DNA from 4 places in the Halopseudomonas sp. Lyrl_26 genome. Region 2 is predicted to be linked to each of the others. Evidence: predicted binding sites of a transcription regulator. Region 2 holds the regulator's gene; each other region holds the start of a gene.
What was found. The regulator FliA, encoded in region 2, starts transcription of late flagellar genes. The targets are predictions, from matches to a motif close to CTAAAGTTTNNNNNNNNNNNGCCGNTAA.
Positions count from the first base shown of each region.

Region 1 (5,315 bases), on a different contig from region 2:
GCCTCCAGACCGGCCTGGCCGTTGTCGGCCTGGGTGATGCGGAACGGCCAGCCCCTGGGCAGGGCCCGCATGAGCTGCTTGCGGGCCATGCCGGAGTCGTCGCAGATCAGCAGGGGGATCGCATCGGGCACGGCGCTTCCTTGGGTTCGGGTGTAGAGGCATTTTGGCATCAAATGCGGCGGCACGCTATAGAGGCCACAGACCAGACGCGTCGCGAGTGGGACGTTCTTCACAGATCCACGCTCTCGGGCTTCAGCCTGGCGCCGGTTGCAGGTAGCTTGCCTGTGCCGCAGGGAAGCTCAGCGTCATCGATGTGCATCGGTTCAGGTTTTCTCCCTCTGTTGCGGGTCCATTTCCACTAAGGAGAAAGTTCATGAAATCACTGATAAGCGCCATCATGCTGAGTCTGAGCGTCCTGCTCGCCCATCCCGTTCTGGCGGAAGTGAGCGAAGCGCCTCTGGTTACGGTCAACATCAACCAGGCCAGTGCTGCGGAAATCGCCGAGACCCTGAGCGGGATCGGTCTGGCCAAGGCCGAGGCCATCGTCAGTTACCGCGAGGAAAACGGCAATTTTGCCGACGTCGAGGAGCTGGCCATGGTCAAGGGCATAGGGCCGGCGACCGTCGAGCGTAACCGCGACCGCATCGCTCTGCAGTAACTCACCGAGTTCTTCCTCCGCGGCTGTCGCGGAGGAAGGTCTGCAGGTCAGGTCTTCAGCCGGCCCACGGCGGCATTGAGCTGGTGGGCGAGGGTGGCCAGCTGCTCGCTGGTGGCGGCACTCTGCACTGTCTGCATCACCGTCTGTTCGGTGACATCGCGGATCTGGATCACGCTCTGGGTAATGGATTCGGCGGCGATGCTCTGCTGCTCCACGGCCGAGGCAATTTCGCTGTTGCCACCGCTGATCTGGCTGACCGAGGAAGTGATCTCGGCCAGTGACTGACCGGCCTCTTCCACCTGCTGTACCGATTCGTGGGTGAGGCGGGCGCTGTCTTCCATATCGCCAACCGCTGCATGGGTGCCGGTCTGCAGGGCCTCGATCATGCGCTGGATCTCGTCGGTGGAGCTCTGCACCCGCTGGGCCAGGGCGCGCACTTCGTCAGCCACCACGGCAAAGCCGCGGCCCGATTCGCCGGCACGGGCCGCTTCGATGGCGGCGTTCAGCGCCAGCAGATTGGTCTGTTCGGCGATATCGCGGATCACCCGCACCACGCCACTGATCTCCTGGCTGTGGCCTTCCAGCTTCTGCATGTGCTGGGTGCAGCGCTCTATGCTGGTGGCCAGGCCGGTGATGGTCTGGCTCACCCGCAGCACCTGGTCCCGGCCATGGCGGGCGAGGGCATCGGCCTGGGTGGACTGGTCACGGGTCACGGCGGTGTTGCCGGCAATGTCCTGGACGGTTGCGCTCATTTCATTGACGGCGGCGGCAACCATGTCAGTCTCGCCCTGCTGGGTAACCATGCCGTCCTTGACGCCGGCCATCAGCCGGGCCATTTCGTTGGTGCCCTGTTCCAGCTGGCTTGCGGCAAGGCGCACGGTGCCGACGACTTCCTGCTGAGCACTCTGCATGGCGTTGAAGGCCCGGGCCATGGCCCCGACCTCATCACGGCTGGCGGCATCGGCGCGCAGGGTGAGGTCCCCGGTGTTCTGCACAGTGAGCATGACATCACGCAGGGCACGGATATTGGATGTGATGAAGGAGATCAGGATCTGCGACACGGTCAGCACCGCGAGCATCAGCACCAGTACCACCACCGCGTACAAGGGAGCCCGCTCGATGAGCAGCGCCAGGTAGTTCTGCTTTTCTACGCCCAGCAACCGGCCCTGGCCGTCCTTGTTCACGGCCCAGGCGCCCAGCAGAGGGGCTGAAATCGTTACCCGCAGAGCCTCGGCGGGGATCCACACCGGGCTGCCGGAAAGGCGGTTGCCCGCGGAGGACGCATCCAGCCAGCGCAGCCCGTCCGGAGCGCTGGCGGTACCACCGGGGATGACCAGTTCAGCAGCCAGGCGCTTGCGTTCGGTATGGATTCGATCCTGTTCGACCCCCAGGGCAACCAGTACCAGAATCAGGGTGCTGATGAAGGTTACGCTGTTGACAGCCCAGAACTTGTACTTGAGCTGTAGGTTCTGAAAAAAATCCATTTCGACTCCCGGATGGCATTTTCTGCAGTGCAGATTATATGTTGTCAGTCTCTTTATCGGTTGATGGCGATCAATCTTGAACCCTGTTGTCATCATTGATACAGGCAGAGATGGGAGTCGGTTACAACTTCTCGCCAAGTCGTCGCCCGCCGGGGCAGGCGGCTCGGGTATACTTCGCGCCGGGGCCGCATGGCCCGTTACGGAACTGGATAGCTTATGACGTCAACCGAGGCTCCCCCTCACATGATCACCTGCAATGCCGACCTCGCCGCCTGCTGCGAGCGCTGGCTGACGCTGCCCTTCGTGGCGATGGACACCGAGTTCGTTCGCACCGAAACCTACTTTCCCATCGCCGGGTTGATCCAGGTCGGCGACGGCTGCACTTCCTCGCTGATCGATCCGCTGGCAATCAGTGACTGGTCACCCCTGATAGCGCTGCTGCAAGCGCCGGGCGTGGTGAAGGTGTTCCACGCCTGCAGCGAGGATCTGGAAGTGTTCCAGCACCTGTGTGGTGCCCTGCCGGCGCCCCTGTTCGACACCCAGATCGCCGCAGCCTATCTGGGCATGGATTTCTCCATGTCCTACTCGCGCCTGGTCAGCGGCCTGCTGAACGTGGATCTGCCCAAGGAAGAGACGCGCTCCGACTGGTTGCAGCGTCCCCTGAGCCCCCGGCAGCTGCAGTATGCGGTGGACGATACCCAGCATCTGGCAGAGATCTACAAGGTGCTGGCTCCCCGGCTGGATCAAGCCGGGCTGACCAGTTGGCTGCTCGAGGACACCGCCGAGCTGGAGGCCAATGCCCGGCAGCTGCCTGACCCGGATCAGGCCTGGCGCAAGATCAAGCAGGCCTGGCGTCTGAAGCCGTCTGAACTGGCGGTGCTCAGGGTGCTCTGCGCCTGGCGTGAACGGACCGCCCGTCAGCGTGATGTGGCGCGCAACCGCCTGCTGCGCGAGTCTGTGCTCTGTCCGCTGGCCCAGCGTCAGCCTTCAACCCTGTCGCAGCTGTCGCGGATGGAGGACATGCATCCGCGGACCGTACGTCAGGACGGCGAGACCATATTGCGACTGATCGCCGAAGGCCAGCAGGTGCCGGAGCAGCAATGGCCCGAACCCCTGCCTGAACCCTTGCCGGCGGACGCCAACCGCCTGCTCAAGGCGCTGCGCAAGGTGGGTCAGCGCCACGCCGAGCGTCTGGGCATGGCCGCAGAGTTGATGCTGCGCAAGAAGACCCTGGAGGCCATGGTCCGCACCGGTTACCCCTGCGGCCCCTATCGCCTGCCGGATGAGCTCACCGGCTGGCGTCGCGAGCTGATGGGCGCAGAGCTGCTGGCCCTGGCCAATCCATCCGTCAACGAGGGAAACAAGGCATGAAAGTGCTGTGCTCTATCTATCGCAGTCCGCGCAAGGACGGCATGTACCTGTATGTCCCCAGGGATAAGGGGCTCGCCGGCGTGCCTGAGGACCTGCTGCGTCTGTTCGGCAAGCCCGAGCACTCCATGGACCTGATCCTCAGCCCCGAGCGCAAGCTGGCCAGGGAGGATATTCATCAGGTGCTGGAGAATCTGCAGGGGCAGGGGTACCACCTGCAGATGCCGCCCAGGCAGGAAGACTGGGTGATGCATCTGCCGGATGAGTTGCTGACCCGCAACGATCCGGTCTGAGCGGGAAGGGCCTGGCTACCAGGCCTTCTCTATGTTCTTCTGCGAGATCTGCTCGTTCAGCGTCCAGTAGTCGTAGAGCACGCCGAGCAGGAACAGGCCGCCGGTGAAGAAGTAGATGATGGCGGTGACCCACTTGCCCATGTACAGGCGGTGGGCGCCGAACACGCCGAGGAAGGTCAGCAGTATCCAGGTCAGGTTGAAGTTGATCCGCCCGGCGCGGAAGCGCGAATCCGCCTGCCGGTCCATGGACGGGATCAGAAACAGGTCAATGATCCAGCCAATGAAGAACAGGCCCAGGGTGAAGAAGTACAGGGTCCCCGTCCAGGGTTTGCCGTAATAGAAGCGGTGGGCCCCCATGAAGCCGAAAATCCATAACAGATAGCCGATGGCCTTGCTGTGGGTGTCTGTATACGCCATTGAATCTCCCCGTTGCTGGTTGTGCGATACTGGGCCCCTAGACCATACATGACTTCGGGGGTGCCTGCATGGCTGCGTTGAAGAAGCCGCACTGGATCACGGACTGGAAACAGCACGCCCCGGCGCTGGGCAACGCGCGGTTGCGGGTGGGGGTGACCGGGCTGAGCCGGGCGGGCAAGACCACCTTCATCACCAGCCTGATCAACCAGCTGGAGAACCACCAGCGGGGACTGCTGGCGCGCAGGCCCCCCTTTGACCGGCTGGAGGCGGTACGCTGGCAGCGTGACGGGGTAGAGCAGGCCTTCGCCTATCTGGACGCTCTGCAGGCGCTGTCGGACAACCCCGCGCGCTGGCCGTCCTCCACCACCGATCTGTCACGGGTGGTGATCGACCTGCGCTTTCGTCAGACGGGGCTGTTGCGGCGGGTGCAACCCAGCCGGTCTCTGCGTATCGAGATTCTCGATTACCCGGGGGAGTGGCTCCTGGACCTGCCGTTGCTGGAGCTGGATTACGGCCAGTGGTGCGAGCAGATGCGAGACTGGCTCGAACTCGAGCCCCGCCGCGGCCTGGCCGGCCCGCTGCGTGACCGGTTGCTGGCGATCGATCCGCAGGCACCGCTGGATGCGTCCCTGCTGCAGCAGCTGCGCCGGGATTGGACGGATTTTCTCCAGCGCAGCCGCAGCGAGGCGGGACTGTCGCGCAATCAGCCCGGTCGCTTTCTGCTGCCGGGATCCGGCATCGCAGCGGAGATGCTGCTGTTCGTTCCGCTGCTGGCAGGCAACCGGCATACCGCCACCGGGGCGGGCAGCTGGTGGGCCGAGTGTGAAGCGCGGTTCCGCTATTACCGGGACTTCGTGGTCAAGGGCTTCTATGACGAACACTTCAGCCGCCTGGACCGGCAGATACTGCTGGTCGACATGCTCAGCCCCATGGACGCCGGGCAGGCGGCGCTGTCCGATCTCAAGGGGGCGCTGGAGGCAGTGCTGCAGAGCTTCCGTTACGGGCGCAACAGCCTCTGGCGACGGTTCTGGCAGCCGCGCATCAGCCGCCTGGCGGTGTGTGCGACCAAGGTGGATCAGGTCTCTGCGGAGCAGC
Region 1 covers NZ_JAYJLH010000001.1:401,424-406,738, forward strand. Annotated here, with positions in the region: gene VF673_RS01980 (response regulator) at 1-131, opposite strand, end outside; gene VF673_RS01985 (ComEA family DNA-binding protein) at 374-658, shown strand; gene VF673_RS01990 (methyl-accepting chemotaxis protein) at 706-2,142, opposite strand; gene rnd (ribonuclease D) at 2,359-3,513, shown strand; gene VF673_RS02000 (YcgL domain-containing protein) at 3,510-3,803, shown strand; gene VF673_RS02005 (NINE protein) at 3,819-4,220, opposite strand; gene VF673_RS02010 (YcjX family protein) at 4,289-5,315, shown strand, end outside.
Region 1: VF673_RS01990 (methyl-accepting chemotaxis protein) is a predicted target of FliA. The motif match lies at 2,196-2,223, and genes of this name have one in related genera.

Region 2 (5,315 bases):
CATCGTTGCCACCGTCGGACAGAATTGATTACAGGGTGAGGTCAGGCCATGAGAGTAAAACGTTTTTTTGCCGCTGATATGCGCTCGGCCATGAAACTGGTCCGTGACGAGATGGGGGCGGACGCGTCCATCATCGCCAACCGACGTGTTGCCGGCGGTATCGAACTGACCGCGGCGCTGGATTACGAAGCGCCGCGCCTGACCCCGCCGACGCCTGGCCTGGACACCGAGCTGAAGAAGACCCAGGAGCGTATTCTCAGCGCCCGGGCCAGCCTGCAGGCGGGAGAAACACCAGCGGCCGGGCCCAGTGTCAACCGTCAATTATTTGGAGACAGCATGCGTCAGGCCGCCGAGCGAGGCTCGCCGGTTGCCCGGGAGCTGCTCGATCGCCTGAACAACGAGCGTGCCGCGCCGGCTGCGGAAGCCCCGGCGGCCGCCGCAGCATCGGCTGCCGCAGCGCCCGCTGCCGACAGCCTGGATGTCATGCGGGCAGAAATCGCCGGTCTGCGCGATCTGCTGGAATCCCAGCTGGGCAGTCTGGCCTGGGGCAAGGTCAATCAGCAGCAACCCCGCCAGGCCAGCCTGTGGCGGCGTCTGGTTCATCTGGGCCTGCCGGCCGACCTCTGCCGGTCGCTGCTGAGCAAGGTGGAGGAGGTGACGGACATCCGCCAGGCCTGGCGCCTGCTGCTGGCCCATCTGGCGCAGAGTATTCCGGTGATGCGCAGCGAGCCGATCGACCAGGGCGGGGTGATTGCCCTGGTCGGCCCGACCGGCGCCGGCAAGACCACCACCCTGGGCAAGCTGGCTGCACGTTATGTGCTCAAGCACGGCAGTGAGCATGTCGCCCTGGTGACCATGGATACCTTCCGTATCGGCGCCCATGAGCAACTGCGCACCCTGGGGCGCATCCTCAATGTGCCGGTGCGTGTGGTGGATGAGCAGCACAGTCTGCAGGACGTGCTCGACGAATTTGCCAACAAGCGCCTGGTGCTGGTGGATACCGCCGGCCTGCAGGCCCAGGATCCGCAGCTGCGGGGTCAGCTCAAGGAGCTGGCGGCGCTGGGTGACCGGGTCAGCACGCTGCTGGTGCTGGCCGCAACCAGTCAGTACCGGGTGCTCAAGGCGGCATGGCACAATTACAGCAGCTGTGCGCTGGCCGGTTGCATTCTGACCAAGGTGGACGAGGCCGGCAGTCTGGGTGAAGCCCTCGGTCTGGCCATCGAGCAGCGACTGCCGGTAGCCTATATGGCAGATGGCCAGCGCATTCCCGATGATCTGGCCCGCGGCGTCGGTCATCAGCTGGTAAGCCGGGCGGTCGGTCTGATCGGTAATGAGGTTGCCGAGGATCAGACCATGGCGGATGTTTTTGCCGGTATACTTCACGCACAGCGCGCAAGTTAACGATTGGATAAGGGCAGCGTACAGATGGGCAATCAATCGGTTCAGGTAGTTGCAGTCACCGGAGGCAAGGGCGGCGTTGGCAAGACCAACGTGTCGGTCAACCTTGCCCTGGCACTGGCCGAGCTGGGACGCCGCGTTGTGCTGATGGATGCAGACCTCGGACTGGCCAATGTCGATGTGCAGCTGGGTCTGCGACCCCAGGCGACCCTGGCCGATGTGCTCTCCGGCACCTGTTCGCTGCGCGAGGTCATGGTCAACGGCCCAGGAGGCATCCGCATCGTACCGGCGGCCTCCGGCGCAGCCGAGATGGTCAATCTGGGGCCGCGGGAGCATGCCGGGCTGATCCAGGCCTTCAGCGACATCGGTGACGAGCTGGACATACTGCTGATCGATACCGCCGCCGGCATCGGCGACTCCGTGGTCAGTTTCGTGCGCGCCGCCCAGGAGGTGATAGTGGTGGTCTGCGACGAGCCCACCTCCATCACCGACGCCTACGCCCTGATCAAGCTGCTCAGCCGGGACCATGGGGTGACGCGCTTCCGGGTGCTGGCGAACATGGTCCACAGCCCGCAGGAAGGGCACAACGTCTTCAACAAGCTGCTGCAGGTCACCGACCGTTTCCTGGATGTGGCCCTGCAGTACGTCGGTGCGGTGCCCTATGACGAGTCGGTGCGCAAGGCGGCGCAGAAGCAGCGGGCGACCTTCGATCTGTTCCCCCGCAGCCGGGTCTCCCTGGCTATCCGCACCATAGCCCGCAAGGTCGACGCCTGGCCGCTGCCATCGACGCCCCGAGGGCACCTGGAGTTCTTCCTGGAACGCCTGGTGCAGCGCAATGACCCTGCCACAGGGCCAGAGGATGAGTAACATTTCCGGTGGTGGCGCCAGGATGTACGCCAGCGCTGCGGCCGCCGCCCGCACCCAGGATCGGCTGGTTGAGGAATACGCACCCCTGGTCAAGCGCATTGCCTACCACATGCTGGCCCGGCTGCCGGCCAGCGTGCAGGTGGAGGATCTGATTCAGGCCGGCATGCTCGGCCTGCTCGAGGCCGCTCGCAAGTTCGACCATGGAAAGGGTGCCAGCTTCGAGACCTATGCCGGTATACGCATACGTGGCGCCATGCTGGATGATGTACGCAAGGGCGATTGGGCCCCCCGCTCGGTCCATCGCAACACGCGCCTGGTCAGCAGCGCCATTCGTGCCGTCGAGGCCCGTGTTGGCCGTGACGCTAAAGATCATGAGGTGGCGGCCGAACTGGATATGAGCCTCGAGGAATATCATGCGATTCTCGGCGACACCGCGGGCAGCAGGCTGTTCAGCTTCGACGAACTGCTGGAAGCCGGTGCCCCCGGCGAAGCCGAAGCGGAGGCTTCGCCCTTTGAGGGGCTGGAGGATGCGCGATTTCGCGAGGCGTTGGCCGAGGCAATCGACAAGCTGCCTGAACGGGAGCGACTGATACTGTCGCTGTATTACGACGAGGAGTTGAATCTCAAGGAAATCGGCGCCGTGCTGGGCGTCAGCGAGTCCCGGGTCAGTCAACTGCACAGCCAGTGCGCAGCGCGCCTGCGGGCCCGCATGGCCGACTGGCGGGACGATTGAATTCATATCTCACCCTTTGCTGAGGTGGCAGTTTTCGTGGGGTGCACGCCGGATGCCCCTGCTCGGTTTATATGGAGGCGGTAATTGGACAAGAACATGAAAATTCTCATCGTCGACGACTTTTCGACGATGAGGCGCATCATCAAGAACCTGTTGCGTGACCTCGGCTTCACCAATACTGCCGAGGCGGATGATGGCACCACGGCGCTGCCGATGCTGCAGCATGGCAATTTCGATTTTCTGGTCACCGACTGGAACATGCCGGGCATGAGCGGCATCGATCTGTTGCGTGCGGTGCGTGCCGACGAGCGCCTCAAGACCCTGCCGGTGCTGATGGTCACGGCCGAAGCCAAGCGCGACCAGATCATCGAAGCGGCCCAGGCCGGGGTCAACGGCTACGTGGTCAAACCCTTCACCGCCCAGGCGCTCAAGGAGAAGATCGAAAAGGTCTTCGAGCGCATCGAAGCCAAGTAGCAAGGGGACTGACATGGTATTGAGCGGGAACGCCGGTCAGACGACCGCCGAGGAATTCGAGCAATCGCTCAAGACGAACGCGCAGAAGCTTGTAGAGCATCTGGAGGAGGGTGACTACAAGGAAGCGGTCATGGTCATCCATGCGATCAATCAGGCCCGCGACCGGGGGCTGTACTACGAAGTCGGCAAGCTGACCCGGGCACTGCACAACTCGATCATCAGCTTTCAGCTGGATACCGCACGCTCCTTCGGCTCCGAGCATGGCGAGCACTCGAAGATAGCCGACGCCTCCGATCGCCTTGACTACGTCGTCAGGCTCACCGACAAGGCCGCCAACCGGACCATGGACCTGGTGGAGAGCAGCGCGCCGGTGGTCAGTCAGCTCGGTAAGGAAGCGGCTGCCCTGCGCGAGGAATGGAAGCGCCTGCAGCGCAGGGAAATGACCGCCGAGGAGTTCCGCAACCTGTCCCGCAGCATCATGGACTTTCTCGAGCGCAGCGAGAAGCATAGCGCCGAGGTATCCAGCAACCTCAATGACATTCTCATGGCCCAGGATTATCAGGATCTCACCGGGCAGGTGATCAAGCGGGTCATCACACTGGTCCATGACGTCGAGGAGAGCCTGCTCAACCTGGTGCGCATGGCGGGGCAGGTCGACCGCATCGCCGGTATCCAGCATGAGCTGCCCGACCCCGAGGAGAGAAAATCTGCTTCGCAGGCTGAAGGTCCGCAGATTCATGCCGATAAGAGGGATGATGTGGTGTCGGGGCAGGATGAGGTGGATGACCTCCTGTCCAGTCTGGGGTTCTGAGGGAGCGTGGAATGAGCTTTGATGCGGATGAAGAGATTCTCCAGGACTTTCTGGTCGAGGCCGGAGAGATACTGGAGCTGTTATCTGAACAGCTGGTGGAACTGGAGAATCGCCCCAACGACAGCGATCTGCTCAACGCCATTTTCCGTGGCTTTCATACCGTCAAGGGCGGCGCCGGCTTCCTGCAGCTCGAGGCTCTGGTAACCTGCTGTCACATTGCGGAGAACGTCTTTGACATCCTGCGCAAGGGCGAGCGTCAGGTCGACGCCGAGCTGATGGATGTGGTGCTCCAGGCGCTGGACAGCATCAACAGCATGTTTGCCCAGGTGCGCGATGGTGAGGAGCCGACGCCGGCCGCTCCAGCGCTGCTTGAAGCCCTGTCCGCGCTCGCCCAGCCTGCCCAGCAGGTCGTGGCCGCTCCAGCCGCTCCGGCTGCGCCTGTGGTGGCCACGATGGCCGAGCCGGTGCTGGAGGCAGATGGCGATATTACCGATGACGAGTTCGAGCTGCTGCTCGAGGCTCTGCATGTCGGCCCGGAGGCCGGTGAAGCGCCCGCCGCTGCTGACGGTCATGCCAACGGCGACGAGATCACCGATGACGAGTTCGAAGCCCTGCTGGACCAGCTGCACGGCACCGGCAAGGGACCCGGCAGTCAGCCGACCGCCGTCCCGAGCGTCCCGGCCACGCCGGTGGCCGGAGATGAGGATCTCATTACTGATGACGAATTCGAATCCCTGCTGGATGAACTGCACGGTCCCGGCCGTGGGCCGGGGGCGGCGACCACGCCGACGCCGGTAAGCGCCCCCGCGCCCGCTGCGCCGGAAGCGGCGAAGCCGCAACCGCCAGCCCCTCCGGCAGCGGAGGAAAAGCCGGCGCCCAAACCCGCCCCCCGACGCAGCGAAGCCGGCGCCGACCATGGCGCTGCGGCCGAAACCACAGTGCGGGTGGATACCGCCCGGCTGGACGAGATCATGAACATGGTCGGCGAGCTGGTACTGGTGCGCAACCGACTGACCCGTCTGGGGCTGACCA
Region 2 covers NZ_JAYJLH010000005.1:142,693-148,007, forward strand. Annotated here, with positions in the region: gene flhA (flagellar biosynthesis protein FlhA) at 1-28, shown strand, start outside; gene flhF (flagellar biosynthesis protein FlhF) at 49-1,401, shown strand; gene VF673_RS08905 (MinD/ParA family protein) at 1,426-2,265, shown strand; gene VF673_RS08910 (RNA polymerase sigma factor FliA) at 2,258-2,998, shown strand; gene VF673_RS08915 (chemotaxis response regulator CheY) at 3,095-3,472, shown strand; gene VF673_RS08920 (protein phosphatase CheZ) at 3,486-4,283, shown strand; gene VF673_RS08925 (chemotaxis protein CheA) at 4,295-5,315, shown strand, end outside.

Region 3 (5,315 bases), on a different contig from region 2:
CCATTGATCAACCCTTCAGCCAACCTGCTGTACGTTTTCGGGAGGCACCGTTGCCCAGTACCCTTTCTTCGTTCTCCTCGCTCTATTTCTCCACGTTGCTGATGCTGATCGGCAGCGGCCTTCTCAGTACCTATCTGGGCCTTCGTCTGGCCGCCGAAGGGGTCAACGCGGTCTGGATAGGACTGTTGATGACCGGCTATTACGTGGGGCTGGTCATGGGTGCCAGCGTGGGGCACCGGCTCATCGCCCGGGTCGGCCATATCCGCGCCTTCGTCGCCAGTGCCGGTGTGGTGACGGCGTCGGTACTTGGCCATGCGCTGACCTCCAGCGTGGAAGTCTGGCTGGCGCTGCGCTGGCTGGTAGGGGTGGCGATGATGTGCCAGTACATGGTGCTGGAGAGCTGGCTGAACGAACAGGCCGAGTCCCACCAGCGCGGCACCGTGTTTGCGGGCTACATGCTGGTGACCTTTCTCGGGCTGGGATTGGGGCAACTGATCCTGACCTGGATGCCCGAGCTGAGCTTCCGGCACGTGATTCTGGTGGCGATGTGTTTCTCCCTGTGCCTGGTGCCGGTGGCGGTAACCCGCCGTATACACCCGGCGCCGCTGCATCCCGCCCCCCTGGAGATCCGCCATTTCATCAAACGCATCCCCCAGGCGTTGAGCACCATAGGTGTGGCCGGGCTGCTGCTCGGTTCCTTCTACGGACTGGCGCCGACCTATGCGGCCGCGTCGGGCCTGGATACCCATCTGGTCGGCGTCTTCATGGCGGTCACCATCGGTGCGGGGCTCTTCGCGCAGGGGCCGGCCGGCTGGCTGTCCGACCGCTTTGACCGCAGCCGCATGATCCAGGTGAATGCCATCATCCTGACCACGGTGTCCCTGCTGATAGCCCTGATTTCTCTGCCTGGGGTCCTCATGTGGCTGACTACCCTGTTCGGCCTGCTGGCGTTCACGCTGTATCCGCTGGCGGTGGCATTGGCCAATGACCACGTCGATCAGGAGCGGCGGGTGCAGCTGGCGGCGACCCTGCTGGTCACCTTCGGTGTCGGTGCCAGTACCGGTCCGCTGCTCGGCTCGGTGCTCATGCAGCTGGGCGGGCCCGGCATGCTGTACGTGTTCATGGCCTGCTGCAGTCTGCTGCTGGTGGTGTTCGTGCGCCCGGAACGGGTCACCGGGGAGAATCTGGTGGAAGAGGCGCCCATCCAGTTCATGCCGGCGGCGGGTAACCTGGCGAGCTCTCCGCTGGCGGCGGCGATAGACCCGCGGGTGGACGAGCAGGTGGTGATGGAGCAGATGGTGGATGAGGCCGACCAGGAACCGGCCGGGGATCAGGATGAAGAGGAGCACCGGCCGGGCTGAGGGAGCCCTGGCCGGCACGTGCGATCAGAACAGGTCTTCGCGCGCCTGGCGCCGCGCTTCGCGCTGCAACTGGGTTACGAAGCGCTCGATGTGGCGCTGGGTGACCGCCGGCGGCTGGTGGAAGTGCAGGCCCACATGGGTTTCATCGCCGGCCTCATGGTAGGTGCGATGGCGGATCTCCACCGCCACGTCCAGCAAGGGACTGTCCTCCAGTTGCAACTGGCTGCGCTCGTAGCGCTCGCCCGGTTGCAGCGCCTGAAGCTGGTTGCCGGCCAGGCGCAGCTTGCAGCCGGTAACGGAGATGTCGAGGAGTTCGCCGGCGAATGCGCGCTTGTCGGCGCTGTGCACAAGCTCGAGGCGGGTGTCGATGCTGCGCTGTACCGTTGCCCGGTAGGCGCCGCGGCGCTGGTGATAGGTCAGCTGCGTCGGGAAGGGGAGGCTGAAGGCCGGAGCGCCGTCATCCAGTTCGACCTGCGCGGCGTCGCTGTGCTGCCAGCGCAGGTGAACGCCGTCGAGCCACGCATCGACACGGAAACTCTCGCCCTGGGTCATCCACTTGTCACCGACGGAGGGGATGAGCTCGTCGATATACAACATGCCGCTGGCGGTATCGAGTTCGACCAGATAACTCTGGAAGGTCTGGGCCCGTTCCTCGAAACGGACCTCCAGCGGCGTTCTCGCGGCGTGCAATGCCTTGAGCAGTGACTGGATCTCCAGCGGTGCGGTGACTTCCCTGGGGGGCTGCGGGCCGAGACCCTGTTCTAGGAGCATTGACACGTCAGCTTCTCATCCGTAATTCCTGACCGGTGACAGCGATCATATATCAGGCGCGGCTGATCGGTCGTCCCGGGCGTGCGCGGTTGGCATTGCCGAGGCGATCATACACATTCAGGCTGGTTTCCCCCTGGTTGCGCAGCAGGTCCAGCAGGTTGCTGTTGATGTGCTGGCTGTGGCGGATCAGGCGTGCATTACGCAGATTGGCTTCCTCGCAGGCCCTGGCTGCGTCGAGGAAATCGGCATGCTGCCGGGACAGCTGGTCGTCGCCCAGACCGCGGATGAAATCCCCGGGGCTGAGATCCTCGGGCATGCCGGCTGCCTGCAACTGCGCAGTCATCTCGGCGTGCACCTCATTGAGCGCAGCCATTGCCGCAGACTTCTCGTCGAGCAGCCCCTGCAACGCCGTCATGTCCTGATCGAGCAGGGCCTGCTTCTCCCTGTCGAGCAGGTCGGTGAACTGCTGGCACAGGGTTGTAGCCCTCGCGAACAGCTCGCTCAGTTGCCGCATCCTTCACTCTCCACCAGTGGGGCGCCGGCCGTCACTCAGGATTCCAGGTCGATCAGCTTGTCGGCAATGCGGCGACTGTCCGGCTGGTAGCTGCCGTCGGCAATGGCCTGCTTGATCCGCTCCACGCGCGCAGTGTCTACTTCCGGCAGCTCACGCAGACGCTCTTCTATCGCCTGCAGCTGCTGGGCCTGATTGCTCAGACGGACCTCGGCGTCGCCGGTTGCCGGCTGACCGGTATTCTGGGTGCCGGCCGGGCGATCGGCAGTGACCTCGCGCTTGCCGGCAGTAGCACTGCTCTGGCTGCTGCGTGAGGCGCCGTTGGTGCCCGGGTTGAAATCGATGACCATGTGTATGTCCTCAGCCTGAATGCTTCATCGGCCTCTGTAACGGCCGCGGGGCCGTAAACTTTAGGCTTTTCCTGAAAGATTCAGGGTTGGATATGTGATCTGCCTCACAGTGTTGCCCAATGGATGGCAGGCTGGCAAGTATAGCTTCCGCGGGAGGGGCACTACATGTGGACTTCCACCTGACCGGGCCCGACTATCCGGGCGCGCACGACACGGTCGGAACGGGTGTTGCGCACCCGGATCTGCGCGCCGGTGCCACCGCTTTCCAGTGCTTCACCGGGCATGCGCACGGCGACCCGGCTGTTGGCTGCGGTGATGACCACCCGGTCGCCGCGCTTGACCGTCTCATCCTGTTCCAGCTGCTGGGGGCTGAGCACGTTGTCGGCCTGTACCGGGCGTCGCAGGCGCATGCCGATAGCCTGTTCAGGTTGCAGCAGGTAACCTCCGCTGATCTGGCCGATATTGCGCTCGCGCAGTGTAATGTCCTCCGGGCCGAGGATGGCGTGACGGGCGAGTGGTCGGGTGAGTACCACTACCGACTGGAAGAGGTCCACCTGGGCGGGCACAAACAGGCGCCATTGTACCTGGCTGCTGTCGCAGCTGACCCGGACCGTGACCCGGCCGACGGGGATCTCCGGGCTTTCGAGCTGGGCGCTGATCGCGTCCGCCGGGCACAGCGGCAGACGCAGCCTGGGGTCCAGGCGGTTGACGCTGATCTCATGCCGGGCCGGTTGGCTGCTGGCGGCCAGATGAAGCGCAACCTGATCCTCAAGATATGCGGTGGTGGTGCCGATAAGCTGGTCGATAAGCGGATTGGCGTGCAGGCTGCCACAGCCCGTGAGGGTAATGGCTATAATCAGCCGGATAAAAGGTGCCCGAAACTGCATATAATCCAACCTCGATCGTGCGATGTGTGTCAAATCGCCGGCGTCCCAAAGTGTCTGATGGATGCAAGCAAGGATCATGCCGTCTGCGCTTCCATTAAAGAAGGAGTAGTTTCATGGCTGGCATAATGGCCTCAGTGGATCAGCGCACCCAGTTGGTAGGACAGAACCGACTCGAGCTGCTGCTGTTTCGCCTGAACGGGCGGCAGCTGTATGGCATCAATGTGTTCAAGGTCAAGGAAGTACTGCAATGCCCTCGACTGACGCTGCTACCCAGGCTCAATCCCATTGTCCGCGGCGTGGCGCACATCCGCGGCGGAACGCTGCCGATCATTGATCTGGGGCGGGCTACCGGTGGCCGGGCGCTGGAAGACCTGTCCACGGCCTTCGTCATCATCACTGAATACAACAACCGGGTTCAGGGATTTCTGGTGCGGGCGGTGGAGCGCATCGTCAACCTGAACTGGAGTGACGTACATCCACCGCCAAAGGGGACCGGTCGCGACCACTACCTGACCGCGGTTACCCGGGTGGAAGACCAGATGGTGGAAATCATCGATGTGGAGAAGGTTCTGGCCGAGGTGCTGGCCGGGGACGAGGCCCTGCCGCAGCAGGCAACCACCACCGAGGCGATGCCGGAGGCTACCGGCAGCCGCATTCTGGTCGTGGACGATTCCTCAGTGGCGCGGCGGCAGATCATCCGCTGCATGGAATCGCTCGGCATCGAGGTCTTTGCCCTCAATGATGGACGTCAGGCGCTGGACTGGCTCAAGGAACAGGCGGACCAGGGCAGAGATGTCACCGAGGATCTGCTGATGATGATCTCCGACATCGAAATGCCGGAGATGGATGGCTACACTCTCACCGCCGAGGTGCGCAGTGACCCCCGGCTGAAGGATCTGCACGTGATGCTGCACACCTCCCTGTCCGGTGTGTTCAATCAGGCCATGGTGCGCAAGGTGGGGGCGGACGATTTCCTGGCCAAGTTCAGCCCCGACGAACTGGCCGACAGGGTGCTCGCGCGGATGCGTGGAGCCGGAGTTGAACATGCTTGAATATGATTTCACGGGTCTGGAGTTGATGCGTGTCGGCAAATGATCCGGACTTCGACCTGTTCCGGGATTACCTGGAGCGCACCTGCGGCATCGTGCTGGGGGACAACAAGCAGTATCTGGTGACCAGTCGTCTCGGTCGTCTGCTGACCCAGCGCGGTATCCGCAGTCTGGGGGAGTTGGTACGTCAGGTACAGCAGCAGCCCGCGTCCGGCCTGCGCGAGATGGTGGTGGATGCCATGACCACCAACGAAACCCTGTGGTTTCGCGACGGTTACCCTTTCGAGCTGCTCAAGTCACGGCTGATTCCCGAGTTTCTTGCCAGCAACCCCAACGGGCGGTTGCGGATCTGGTCGGCCGCGTGCTCCTCGGGGCAGGAGCCCTAT
Region 3 covers NZ_JAYJLH010000001.1:175,684-180,998, forward strand. Annotated here, with positions in the region: gene VF673_RS00920 (MFS transporter) at 51-1,361, shown strand; gene VF673_RS00925 (flagellar brake protein) at 1,386-2,132, opposite strand; gene VF673_RS00930 (flagella synthesis protein FlgN) at 2,185-2,646, opposite strand; gene flgM (flagellar biosynthesis anti-sigma factor FlgM) at 2,682-2,993, opposite strand; gene flgA (flagellar basal body P-ring formation chaperone FlgA) at 3,155-3,880, opposite strand; gene VF673_RS00945 (chemotaxis protein CheV) at 3,994-4,932, shown strand; gene VF673_RS00950 (protein-glutamate O-methyltransferase CheR) at 4,962-5,315, shown strand, end outside.
Region 3: flgM (flagellar biosynthesis anti-sigma factor FlgM) is a predicted target of FliA. The motif match lies at 3,030-3,057, and genes of this name have one in related genera.

Region 4 (5,315 bases), on a different contig from region 2:
ATGGTACCGGGGTGCGGGATTACATCCACGTCATGGACCTGGCTGAAGGCCACGTGAAGGCCCTGGAATGGCTGGACCGGGACCTGGGCATCAAGGCATTCAACCTGGGTACCGGCAAGGGCTACTCGGTGCTGGATATGCTGCATGCCTTCGAGAAAGCCTGCGGCCACAAACTTCCCTACGTCCTCACCGCCCGCCGCCCGGGCGATGTCGCCTGCTGCTACGCCGACCCCACCCTCGCCGCCGAAGAACTCGGCTGGCGCGCCGAACTCAGCCTCGAAGCCATGTGCGCCGACGCCTGGCGCTGGCAGTCCAACAACCCCAAAGGCTACCGCTAAGCCTCCACCAGGCAGCACCCCTTCGCACCCGGGGCGGGTGCTCCTACGGTCCGGAGGTGGGTTAGGTTTTGTCGTAGGAGCACCGCCTCGGTGCGAACGGGTCGGGCACCCCTTCGCACCCGGGGCGGGTGCTCCTACGGTCACGGGGTTGGGTTGTGGTTTTGCTGTACGAGCACCGCCTCGGTGCGAACCGGGCGGGCACAATCCACGCCCCATGCATGTCCCCCTTCGCACCCGGGGCGGGTGCTCCTACGGTTCGGGGTTGGGTTGTGGTTCTGTTGTAGGAGCACCGCCTCGGTGCGAACCGGGCGAGCACAATCCACGCCCCACGCATGTCCCCCTTCGCACCCGGGGCGGGTGCTCCTACGGTTCGGGGTTGGGTTGTGGTTCTGTTGTAGGAGCACCGCCCACGGTGCGAACCGGGCGAGCACAATCCACGCCCCATGCATGTCCCCATTCGCACCCGGGGCGGGTGCTCCTACGGTCACGGGGTTGGGTTGTGGTTTTGCTGTAGGAGCACCGCCTCGGTGCGAACGGGGGCGGGCACAAACCCTCCCCACCCACTCCTCCGTGCACCACATCACAACCCCGCCATCCTCTCCTTTACTCCTGCCCCGATAACCCCCTGGATATATCCAAACCCCCCATCCAGGAGGCCCAATGCCGTGTCACAAGCAACCTACCAATCCCACCGTCTGCGTCTTGGGCGTGTGTCCGAGGCGGGCAGGCTGTACCTCATTACCGCCGTTACCCAGGATCGCGAGCCGGTTTTCTCCGACCTGAACAACGCCCGGGCTCTGGTCAATACCTTGCGTATGGAGGCGCTGCAGAACGATGTCCAGACCTGGTGCTATGTCGTGATGCCGGATCATTTCCATTGGTTGATGCAGTTGAATGACGAGTCGCTCGGCCGAGTGGTGGGGCGGGTGAGGGGTGTTTGTGCGCGGAGAATCGGGCGGCGCATATGGCAGAGGGGTTTTCATGATCGAGCGGTGCGCCGGGAGGATGACCTCAAGGCGTTGGCCAGATATGTCATAGCCAACCCGATCAGGGCGGGGTTGGTGGAGTCGGTGGGGGATTATCCGCATTGGGATGCGGTGTGGTTGTAGAGGACCCCGTAGGAGCACCGCCTCGGTGCGAACGGGCGGGCACGCGTTCGCACCCGGGGCGGGTGCTCCTACGGGTCGGAGTTGGGATTGGCTTTGTTGTAGGAGCACCGCCCTCGGTGCGAAAGGGGTGGGCCCGTATTCGCACCCGGGTCGGAGTTGGGTTTGGTTTTGTTGTAGGAGCACCGCCCTCGGTGTGAAAGGGGTGGGCACGCATTCGCACCCGGGGCGGGTGCTCCTACGGGTCGGGGTTGGGTTTGGTTTTTTTGTAGGAGCACCGCCCTCGGTGTGAAAGGGGTGGGCACGCATTCGCACCCGGGGCGGGTGCTCCTACGGGTCGGGGTTGGGTTTGGCTTTGTTGTAGGAGCACCGCCCTCGGTGCGAACGGGTCGGGCACGGTGCGAACCGGGCGGAGTTGGGTTTTGGTTCTGGGCTAAAGTTTCGCGCTCGTGCGCCGACTTCTTGTCCTGTAGCCCTGTTTTCGGAGTGCCTTGCTTGTTCCGTTTACCGCTTGTCCTGCTACTGGGAGCAGCTCTGCCTGCCCAGGCTATGACGTTCCAGACGCGCATGGAAGATGTGCAGTGGTCGGTGGAAGGGGACAAGTTCGAGTGTCGTTTGAGCCAGCGCGTTGACGGTTATGGCGAGGCGGTGTTCATCCGCCGGGCGGGTGAGCGGCCGATGTTCCAGCTGTCGGCCTGGAGCGAGCTGATGCGGCCGGGAGCCGCGCAGCTGTACAACGATCCGCCGCCGTGGCGCCCGGATGCCCGGGTGCAGCCGCTTGGGCAGGGGACGGTTCAGTCGGGCACCACTGTAATGCGGTTACCCTGGCAGCAGGCGGGGCAGATGCTCGCGGGGCTGTCTCGGGGTTTGCAGCCGACCATTCTGCAGGGCAGTCTGAGCGATGCGGGTCAGCAGGTGCGGGTGGTGGTGTCCAGTGTCGGCTATCCGCAGGCGTGGAAGGATTTTCAGGCCTGTGCCGATGGCCTGCTGCCGATGAATATCGATCAGATCTCGCGCACGGCGATCGGCTTTCCCAGTGGCGGTGCCGTGCTGGATGCTCGGGCCAGACAGATGTTGGATGTGGCGCTGGAGTACATCAAGGCTGATCCGCAGGTGTCGCGCATTGAACTGGATGGGCACTCGGACAATGTCGGCGACCGACTGAGCAACCGCGAGCTGTCCCGCCAGCGGGTGCTGGCGGTTCAGGCCTACCTGGTCGAGCGGGGCGTGGATGAGGACATGATCAGCATCCGTTTCCACGGCGAGCGCTACCCCGTCGCCAACAACAACACCCGGGAAGGCAGGGAAAAGAACCGCCGGGTGACGCTGAGGCTGGAGCGGAGTTGATCAGTACTCCGCGATGACCTCGACTTGGCCACTTCTGGTCAGTCCCACTACCTGATAAGGATCCTTGCGATCACCGTACTCCATGCCCGGAGAGCCGACGGGCATGCCGGGAACGGCTATGCCGAGCAGGTCGGGGCGGTTCTGCAGCAGGTGGATCTGTTCTGCAGGCACGTGGCCTTCCACGAACTGACCGTTGATGATCGCGGTGTGGCAGGAGCCCAGGCGCGGGGGTACGCCGGCGGTCTGCTTGAAGCTGCCCATGTTGGCTTCTACATGATCGTTGACCGTGAAGCCGTTGTTCTCCAGATGCAGGATCCAGTCCTTGCAGCAGCCGCAGTTGGCGTCGCGGTGGACGTCAATGGTCAGGTTGTCTGCCGCCTGGGCCAGACCGCCCATGAACAGACCGGCCAGGGCGATGAAGCGTAATTTGCCGAGCATGTTTTCCTCCTTGACTGTCAGCCGCCGCAACCACCGCAGCAGGTGGTCTTGCCATCGTGGGCGACGTTGGCCGGGTAGCCGGCTTCGTCCAGGGCGTTGATCAGCGCCTGGCTGTCGGCATTGCCCTTGACGCTGACCTTGCCGGCTTCCAGGTTGACGTCGACCGATTCGACACCGGCAACGGCGGTCAGGGCCTCGGTGACGTGCTTGACGCAGTGGGCGCAGGTCATTTCCTTGACGTTCAGTGGGATGCTCACGGGAACAATCTCCTCGATGGTTTGAATGGCCACAGTCTCAACCCTGACACCGTGGCAAAGTCAATTGCTTCTGAACTTTCCCGTGTGGTTTTCATCTGACTGTAAAGCAGGGGAGTTAGGTTGAACCTGTTCCCATCATGCAGAGAATGATCAAGAAGGAGAGAACAATATGAACGAGTATGAAGAAGAACTGCTGGAGCAACGCGCCCAGGAATGGGATGACGCTGTAGATGATGCGCAGGAGATGTGAGGGGTAGGCGTTCGACTCCTTCGCGTGTTGTAGGGCCCCCCCCGGGCGCGAATGGGGCTGACTCTGGGGTTTGGTTTGATTGTGGTTCGCACCGAGGGCGGTGCTCCTACCAAAACCCCACGCCGGATCAAAAACCACGCCGGATGTGGGAGCACCCGCCCCGGGTGCGAATGGGGGCTGGCTCTGGGGTTTGGTTTGATTGTGGTTCGCACCGAGGGCGGTGCTCCTACCGAAACCCCACGCCGGATCGAAACCCACGCCGGATGTAGGAGCACCCGCCTCGGGTGCGAAGGGGGCTGACTCTGGGGTTTGGTTTGATTGTGGTTCGCACCGAGGGCGGTGCTCCTACCGAAACCCCACGCCGGATCGAAACCCACGCCGGATGTGGGAGCACCCGCCTCGGGTGCGAAGGGGGCTGACTCTGGGGTTTGGTTTGATTGTGATTCGCACCGAGGGCGGTGCTCCTACTCAATCCCCACGCCGGATGTAGGAGCACCCGTGTCGGGTGCGAATGGGGGCTGGCTCTGGGGTTTGGTTCGATTGGGGTTCACACCGAGGGCGGTGCTCCTACCGAGCGGTTTCTCCTGTCTTGTCTGCCGGCGATATTGCCCTGGTGCTACGCCGGTCCAACGTTTGAACGCGCGTTGGAATGCTGCCGGTGAGGAGAAGCCGAGCAGGAAGGCGATTTCTCCCAGTGCGGTTTCCGTATCCCTCATGTAGCTCAGCGCCAGGTCCCGGCGCATGTCGTCGATGATGTCCTGAAAACGTGTGCCGGCTTCGGCCTTGAGGCGGCGGCGCAGGGTCCAGCCGGCCATGCCGAGGCGGGCGGCGACTTCGTCCAGTTCCGGTAATTGACTGTGCAGCCGCGGGGAGAGGATTTCCTCGACCCGTTCGCGCAGGTGCCGGTGGCGGGTGAGGTCCTGCAGTTGCTGCTCACACAACTCCACCAGCTGGGCGTGGGTGCCGGGGGCGCTCTGGATCAGCGGCAGGTCGAGGCTGCCGGCTTCCCAGATCAGCTGGTTGTGCTCCTGCTCGAAAAGTACCGGGCAGCCGAACAGGCTTTCGTAGCGGTCGGCATAGTCCGGCGCAGGGAACTCGATGTGCACTTCCCTGAGCCGCGCTGCGCCTCCGGTCAGCTGCATGGCGAGCTGCCGGCGGGAGGCGAGGGCGGAGTCGACCACGAAGAGGTTGAAGCTGTTGTAGGGACTGATCGAGTAGAAACGGGTGGCCGGTGGATGAAAGCTGGAGTGGCCCCGGTAGTTCTGGCTGGTCAGTCGCTCGAAGCGCACCAGTACATCGAAAGCCTGGCCGAGGTTGGGCGCGCATTGGGCGGTCAGCCCCGGCAGTCCCAGGTGCGATGGCTGGCTGTACCGGCCCATCAGCAGGCCGATGTCCTTACGGCCGCTGAGCTGGATGGCGGCATGGCCGAGGCGCATGAAACGTGGAATGCTGATGCGCGCCAGAGGCCGGGCCAGCATGTCCGGAGGAACGCGATAGCGCCGCAACAGGGCGTCTGCGTCATGACCCTGATGCCTGAGCGCCGCCTGCAGGCTGTAGAGGTAGCCGACCGAAAGGTCGC
Region 4 covers NZ_JAYJLH010000011.1:64,806-70,120, forward strand. Annotated here, with positions in the region: gene galE (UDP-glucose 4-epimerase GalE) at 1-338, shown strand, start outside; gene VF673_RS12385 (REP-associated tyrosine transposase) at 1,004-1,447, shown strand; gene VF673_RS12390 (flagellar protein MotY) at 1,994-2,791, shown strand; gene VF673_RS12395 (DUF411 domain-containing protein) at 2,792-3,229, opposite strand; gene VF673_RS12400 (heavy-metal-associated domain-containing protein) at 3,247-3,459, opposite strand; gene VF673_RS12405 (AraC family transcriptional regulator) at 4,201-5,315, opposite strand, start outside.
Region 4: VF673_RS12390 (flagellar protein MotY) is a predicted target of FliA. The motif match lies at 1,878-1,905, and genes of this name have one in related genera.